Regions from separate parts of the Mycolicibacterium grossiae genome, predicted to be linked through region 3. Evidence: predicted binding sites of a transcription regulator. Region 3 holds the regulator's gene; each other region holds the start of a gene.
The links. Region 3 encodes LexA, which represses DNA repair genes until DNA is damaged. Its sites were predicted from a motif close to CGAACANNTGTTCG; they were not measured.
Positions count from the first base shown of each region.

Region 1: a site for LexA is predicted at 1,033-1,046, ahead of FZ046_RS26050 (HNH endonuclease signature motif containing protein). Genes of this name have one in related genera too.
Region 2: a site for LexA is predicted at 896-909, ahead of FZ046_RS20545 (HNH endonuclease signature motif containing protein). Genes of this name have one in related genera too.

Region 1 is NZ_CP043474.1:5,460,792-5,463,053, reverse strand. It holds gene mshB (N-acetyl-1-D-myo-inositol-2-amino-2-deoxy-alpha-D-glucopyranoside deacetylase) at 1-53, shown strand, start outside; gene FZ046_RS26055 (hypothetical protein) at 165-593, shown strand; gene FZ046_RS27575 (hypothetical protein) at 708-875, shown strand; gene FZ046_RS26050 (HNH endonuclease signature motif containing protein) at 1,051-2,262, shown strand, end outside.
Region 2 is NZ_CP043474.1:4,267,863-4,270,124, reverse strand. It holds gene FZ046_RS20545 (HNH endonuclease signature motif containing protein) at 1-887, opposite strand, end outside; gene FZ046_RS20540 (nitroreductase family protein) at 1,019-1,681, opposite strand; gene FZ046_RS20535 (VOC family protein) at 1,684-2,097, opposite strand; gene FZ046_RS20530 (hypothetical protein) at 2,228-2,262, shown strand, end outside.
Region 3 is NZ_CP043474.1:3,538,587-3,540,848, forward strand. It holds gene FZ046_RS17040 (LGFP repeat-containing protein) at 1-966, shown strand, start outside; gene lexA (transcriptional repressor LexA) at 972-1,673, opposite strand; gene FZ046_RS17050 (LysM peptidoglycan-binding domain-containing protein) at 1,885-2,262, shown strand, end outside.

The DNA.
Region 1 (2,262 bases), 1.9 Mb from region 3:
GGGACGACCGGGGGTGGGAAGGCGATCTGCTGTCCGGGGTGAATCTGGGATAGCCGCAGCCGTCGGGGGTAAGCTGCGGACGACGCGCACGCGGAAGGGGCGACGATGGACCCAGACCTGGATCCCAACCTGCAGCACTGGCAGGACCGTCTGGACAACTTCCAGTGGGTGGCCGGCTCGCTCGTCGCGCTGCTCGACAGCATCCCGACCTGACCGCCGCGACTTCGGGCCGGCAGCGGCCGGTCCTCCTCGGCCTGCTCGCGATCGACGGTGTGCTCTCCGCAGTGGCGGGTGCCTTCTTCCTTCCGCTCTACGTCGGGTCGATCCCGCTGCCCGTCAGCGGGTTGCTCAGCGGTCTGGTGAATGCCGCGCTGGTCTGGGCGGCGTCGCAGTGGGCGTCGTCGAACCGGATGGCTGCGCTGCCGTTGTGGACGTGGCTCGCGACCGTGGTGGTGCTGACCGTCGGTGGACCGGGTGACGACATCGTGTTCGGCGGGCCCGGCGTCATGCAGCTCGGGCCGATCGTCCTGATGGTGCTCGGCGCGGCGCCGCCCCTCGCGCTACTGCTCCGCAGGACGTCCCAGCGCGCCTGACGATCGATTCCTGCCACTCGTCGGTCAATCACTGCCAACGGAAATGTTTCCCTTGACCTGCCGGTTCTACCGTGCAGACCACCGCAGCAGCGGTTCGAGGAGAGGGCAGAGATCATGAAGAAGACCACCATCACCAGCGTCATCGCCGCCGGTTTCGCCGCCGCCGTCCTGGGGCTCGCGGGTACCGCCAATGCGGATGTGGCACACCACAATTGGGTGCAGGACATCCACCAGCAGGCGTCCGTCGGTTCGGTCACCTCGACCGTGGGCAACGGCCGCTGACGCAGTTCGACGGAAGGGCGCTCGCCGGTCGGCGGGCGCCCTTCGTCGTATGCGGATGTGGTTCTCGTGTGCGGTTGTCGTTGTCGCGCAACCGTTCTGATTGTCGCTCGACTTCTCAGAGACGTCTCATGATCGGCGTCGCCAAACCCTTAAGATGCGAACGTATGTTCGACTCATGGGGATGGGGGACGTCACCGACGCGCTCACGGCGTTGCGCACCGCGCACGCCGCGCTGGCCGCGTGCGACCCCTCGGAGCTGACCGCGACCGAAGTGCTCACCGTCCTCGACGACCTCGAGGACCTGACCCGCCGGCTGCCCGCCCAGCAGCACCGCCTGCTGACCGCCCTGCAATCCCAGGCCACCGCGACCGATCTGGGCGCGAAGTCCTGGCGCGACGTGCTGGCCACTCGGCTGCGGATCAGCCGCCCCGAGGCCGGCCGACGCCTACGCGACGCCGCCCTGCTCGGCCCGCGGCGCGCCCTCACCGGCGACCCCCTCGAACCCGTCCTAGCCCGCACCGCCGCCGCCCAAGCCGACGGTGTGCTCAACCCCGAGCACGTCGAGGTCATCCGCAAGACCATGACCCGCCTACCCGCCGCGGTCGACGCCCCCACCCGCACCGCCGCCGAAACCGACCTGGTCCGCATCGCCGCCGGCATCGCCCCCGACGAACTCGACCACGTCGCCGCCCGCCTACTCGCTCTGCTCGACCCCGACGGCGCCGCCCCCGACGACACCGACCGCCACCGCCAACGCCGCCTGTCCTACCGCCAACGCCCCGACGGCATGGTCGACCTCACCGCCTGCCTCACCCCCACCGCCTGGGCCACCCTGGAAGCCGTCTTCGCCCGCTGGGCCGCCCCAGGCATGTGCCACCCCGATCACCCCGACCCGTGCACCAGCGGCACCCCCAGCCAAGCCCACCTCGACACCGACACCCGCACCGTCTCCCAACGCCGCCACGACGCCCTCCACGCCATCGGCCGCGCCGTCCTGACCAGCGGCGAACTCGGGCAGCACAACGGGCTACCCGCCACCATCATCGTGCGCACCACCCTGCAAGACCTGCGCCACGCCGCCGGGATCGCCGTCACCGCCGGCGGATCCACCCTGCCCATCGCCGACGTCCTGCGCCTGGCCAGCCACGCCCACCACTACCTCGCAGTCTTCGACCACACCACCGGCGCCGCACTCAACCTGTTCCGCAGCCGCCGCACCGCCTCACCCGCCCAACGACTGATGCTCATCGCCCGCGACGGCGGCTGCACCAAACCCGGCTGCACCGCCCCCGCCTACGACTGCCAAGCCCACCACGCCACCGCCGACTGGTTCCACGGCGGCAACACCAACGTCGACGACCTCGCCCTGGCCTGCGGACCCGACAAC
Region 2 (2,262 bases), 730 kb from region 3:
GGCGGCGGCGCGGTGACCGACTGGGCCGCAGGCGCAGGCGCAGACGCAGACGCAGACGCGGGGGCAGGCAGTGGCTCCGGCGTGGGTGTCTCGTCGAGGGCGTCGGCGTGGGCGATGACGTGGATGACCACCCCACCCCCAGCGGGCCGGGTGGCGGCCGCGCAGTCGGGGTGCTCGCACAGGCAGGGCAACCGGTCCCACCCGAACCCCAACGCCCCCAGCGCCGCGCCACGGCGCTGATCCAGCGTGCGGGGATCGCGCGGGCACACCGTGCGCGCCAGCCGATCCACCCGCGCATCGAACGCCGCCCCGTCAGCGGCGTCGACGGTCGCGTCCACGTAGGCCACCCCGTTGGCGGTGTCGGTGTACACGCTCACCCGCGTGCCGCGGGCGGCGTCCTGGGTCCGCCGCACCGCATACGGATCGTGACGCAACACCAGGGCATCGATGTCGCGCTCGGTCTGCTCCACCGACTTCGCGCCCCACCCGGCCAACTCGGCGGCCAACTCCGCGTCGATGGCCCGCACCGCCGCCGCGTCGGTCACCAACGCCGTGCGCGTGCAGATCGCCCGCACCAACGGATACGAGAGCAAGCCCTCGGCGAACAGCGCCCCCACCTTCGGCAACCGCTCCCGCAACGTCACCGCCGTGGTCAACAATCCCGACGCCCGCCCCGCAGTCAGGCACTGAGCCGCGCCGATCTGCGCGCACACCGACGACCAGTTGTCACACCGCCACTGCTCGCGTGCCGCCGACCCCGACACCGCATACGCCCGGTCGAGCAGATCGGCCATCGACGCCAACCGCGCCGCACACACCGCGTTCTCCAACCGCGCCTGCGCCCGCAACCGCTCCCCCACACCCCGGGCGGCAGCCACCTCAGCCACCAACGCATCGAACACACATTCGACGGTAGTCGCCACCACCGAGCACCGCCGCAACCACGAACCCGCCTGGGGATGAACACACCACTGTGCACAACCCCTGCACCAACACCCAAAAACGTCAGTGCCCCGTGCTAGGTCCCGTGCGCCGGGCCTTCGGTGATGCCGGGCGCCGGTGCGTCCCAGTGGTCGGCGTTCACCGCGTCCTGCCACGGACGGCGGCGCACCGGCCCGTGCCGACCCTTCGGCCACCCGAGGACGACGTGCCCGGCCAGGAACCAGTCCTCCGGCACTCCGACGGCGTTGCGCAGCAACGTCTCTCCGCCGTAGGAGGCCCAGCTGGTCAGGCAGGCGCCCAGGCCCTGAGCGCGAGCGGCCAGGAGGAAGTTCTGCATCGCCGGGAAGATGGAACCGCCGAGCAACGCGTCAGACGCCAGCCGCAGCCGCTGCTGTACGAACAGCACCGAGGTGAACTCGGCTGCGCGGTCGTGCAATTCGTAGGTGGCCCGGTTGTCCCGGGCCCGCCGGGAGTGGTCGTCGGGTGCCGGACGGGTCATCCGGTACGCCTCCTCGATCACCGTCAGTGCCTGCGTGGCCGCCTGGCCGACGACGGCCCGCTGCTCGGGGGAACGCAACACGACGAACCGCCAGGCCTGCGCGTTGGCTCCCGACGGCGCCCACGTCGCGGCCTCGATGCACCGCGCCAGCGCGGCGTCGGGCACCGGCTCGTCGGTGAAGCGGCGGATGGTGCGCGCCGTCGACATGACCTCCCACAGGTCGTTGCTGACGGCCGCCATCGTCACAGCGTCCCGAACAACTCGATCGCATTGCCGTCCGGATCGGCGATGAACATCCAGCCCATTCCCGGCACCGGTTCGAACTCCGTCGGCGGTTCCACGATCGGGTAGCCGGCCTCCTCGACGAGTTCCGCGGCGCGGCGCAGCCCGGTGATCCCGAGGGTGACGTAACGCAGCCCCGCCTGCGCCTTTCCGCCGCCGGGCACGGCCGGTGCGGCAGGCGGCGTGTGGTAGGTGACCAGCTTGAGGATGCTGCCGCCGAAGACGTAGCGCCGCTGCGAGCCCTCGGCGAACTCGATCTCGCCCTGGAACTCCAGACCGAGGAAGCCCTCGTAGAAGGCGATCATCGCGTCGAGGTTGGTGGTGACCAACCCGATCTCCACGGTCGGGCTCAGCAGGTCCAGCTTCACGGTCACCTCGGCATCGTCGGCGGGCGGGCGTCCCGCGCAGCCTAGCCGTTCGGCTGGTCGGCGCGGCGCGCACAACGGCACGTCCGGATCGCGGGCGTCGTATCCTCAGCCCGCGGCGACGACGGGGAGACCACCGATGCAGACGTTCTGGCGGTACGTGCGGATCCAGGC
Region 3 (2,262 bases):
GTGCTGCTCGTCGCGGCGGTGGGGGCCGCCGTGGTGCTGCACCGGCGCCGCGCGGACGACCGCCCGCCGCTCGACCGGTTCGACGACTACGACGACTACGACGACGACCAGGACTTCGAGTCCGGACCGGTGCCGGCCGCCGAGTCCCCGGCCGGGACCGACCAGCCACCGTTCGTGCCGTTGAGCGCATGGGCCATGCCCGGTGAGGGCTCCGACGGCCCGGCCGGCGTACCCGCAGCCGGGCCGGCGCCGGCGCCGGGTGCTTCCGCGGTACCGGACATCGGTCCCGAGGCGAACCTCGACGAGGACCAGGACGCGATCGACACCGCACCGACGCGGGTGGTCTCCGAGGACGCCATACCCGGGAACGAGGTGTCCGGAGATGCGGCGTCCCCCGGCGAAGGGTCCGATCGCGGGCCGGCCGATCGCGGGGCGGCCGACGAGCCGGCGACCGCGGCGTTCGACGAGCTGTTCGGCGGCCGTTCGGAGACCGGTCGGCACGCGGGTAGCGACCCGACCGACGGACCCCTGACGCCCGCCGTAGACCGCGAGGACGAGGCTGCCGACGCGTACGGCCTCGGCGATGACTTCGACGATGGCTTCGGTGACGACGTCCATGACGGCGATCCCGCGCGCGACGAGTTCGACGACCCGGTGTTCGAGGACGCGTTCGCCGCGCCGGTGGCAGGAGCGGCGGCCTCGGCAGCGGCCGATCCGGAGCCGTCGAGCGGCCCGCCCAGCGGTCGGCATGCGGCCATCCAGCTCGACGACACCGCACCGAGTCAGACGTCGCTGCGCCTGGCGCAGGGGGACCCGTACACCGCACCGGCGGGCTACCCGATCAAGGCCGACACCAAGACGGGGCTCTACTGGCTGCCCACCAGCGTGCAGTACGACCGCGTGCGTGCCGAGATCTGGTTCGCCAGTGAGGAGTTCGCGCTGACGAACGGCTTCGTCAGGGGCTAGCGCCGTCAGACCTTGCGGATGACGGTGACGACCTTGCCGAGGATCGCGGCGTCGTTGCCCGGGATCGGATCGAACGCCGGGTTGTGCGGCATCAGCCACACCTGGCCGCGCGTGCGCTTGAACGTCTTGACCGTGGCCTCGCCGTCGATCATGGCGGCCACGATGTCGCCGTTGTCCGCGACGTTCTGCTGCCGGACGACCACCCAGTCGCCGTCGCAGATCGCCGCGTCCACCATCGATTCGCCGACGACCTTGAGCAGGAATAGCGAGCCCTCGCCGACCAGTTCGCGGGGCAGCGGAAAGACGTCCTCGACGGCCTCCTCGGCCAGGATGGGACCACCCGCGGCGATTCGACCCAGCACGGGGACGAAGGTGGGCTCGGGAAGGGCGTCGGAGCCGGCGACGTCGGTCGCGACGATCGGCGTGACGGCATCGTCGGCGCCGCGGACGTCCACGGCGCGTGGGCGGTTGGGGTCGCGCCGCAGATAGCCCTTGCGTTCGAGGGTGCGCAGCTGATGGGCCACCGAGGACGTGGACGTGAGTCCCACGGCGTCGCCGATCTCGCGGATGCTCGGCGGATAGCCGCGGGTGGTCACCGAGGTGCGGATGACCTCGAGGATGGTGCGCTGTCGTTCGGTCAGTCCGGCGTCGTTGCCGGCGGGACGACGTGCGTCCGCGCCGTTCGGCGTGTCGCTGCTGTCACTCATGGCGCCGAATGTAGTCCGAGACCGTTCGAGAATCAAACATGTGTTCGACGCGTGTCGCGGTCGCCGGGGCGTGTCGGTGGCCCCGGATATCGTCGGCAACGATTCGATCACGTGTTCTATTCATCGAACACGTGATCGAGTACATTTCGAACACACAGGCGAACGACCGTTTCCGGAAAGACCGGAAACGCCCGAACCGAAAGGCCTCGCGATGACGATCATCACCCGGGACTACCCCACCGAACTGGTCGCCCGTCCGGTGCGTCCGCGTCCCGCGGCCCGCCGGTCGCCGCAGCGCCGTCGGCCGGCCGCCGCACCGCTGCGCTACTCCGGCACCGGTGTCCTGATGTCGCGGGCTTCGCACCGGCGCAAGCCGATCACGCCGGTCACCACGGTGCTGCTGGCGTTGGTCGCGGCGGGAATCACGGTGTGGCTCGGCCTGGTCGCGCAGTTCGGCGCCGCACCGGAGACGCCGGCGCCGGTGCCCGGGGAGCTGGCCGTGGTCCAGGTCCAGACGGGGGAGTCGCTGCAGCAGCTCGCCGCTCGCATCGCGCCCGACGCCCCGGTCGGCCCGACGGTCGAGCGGATC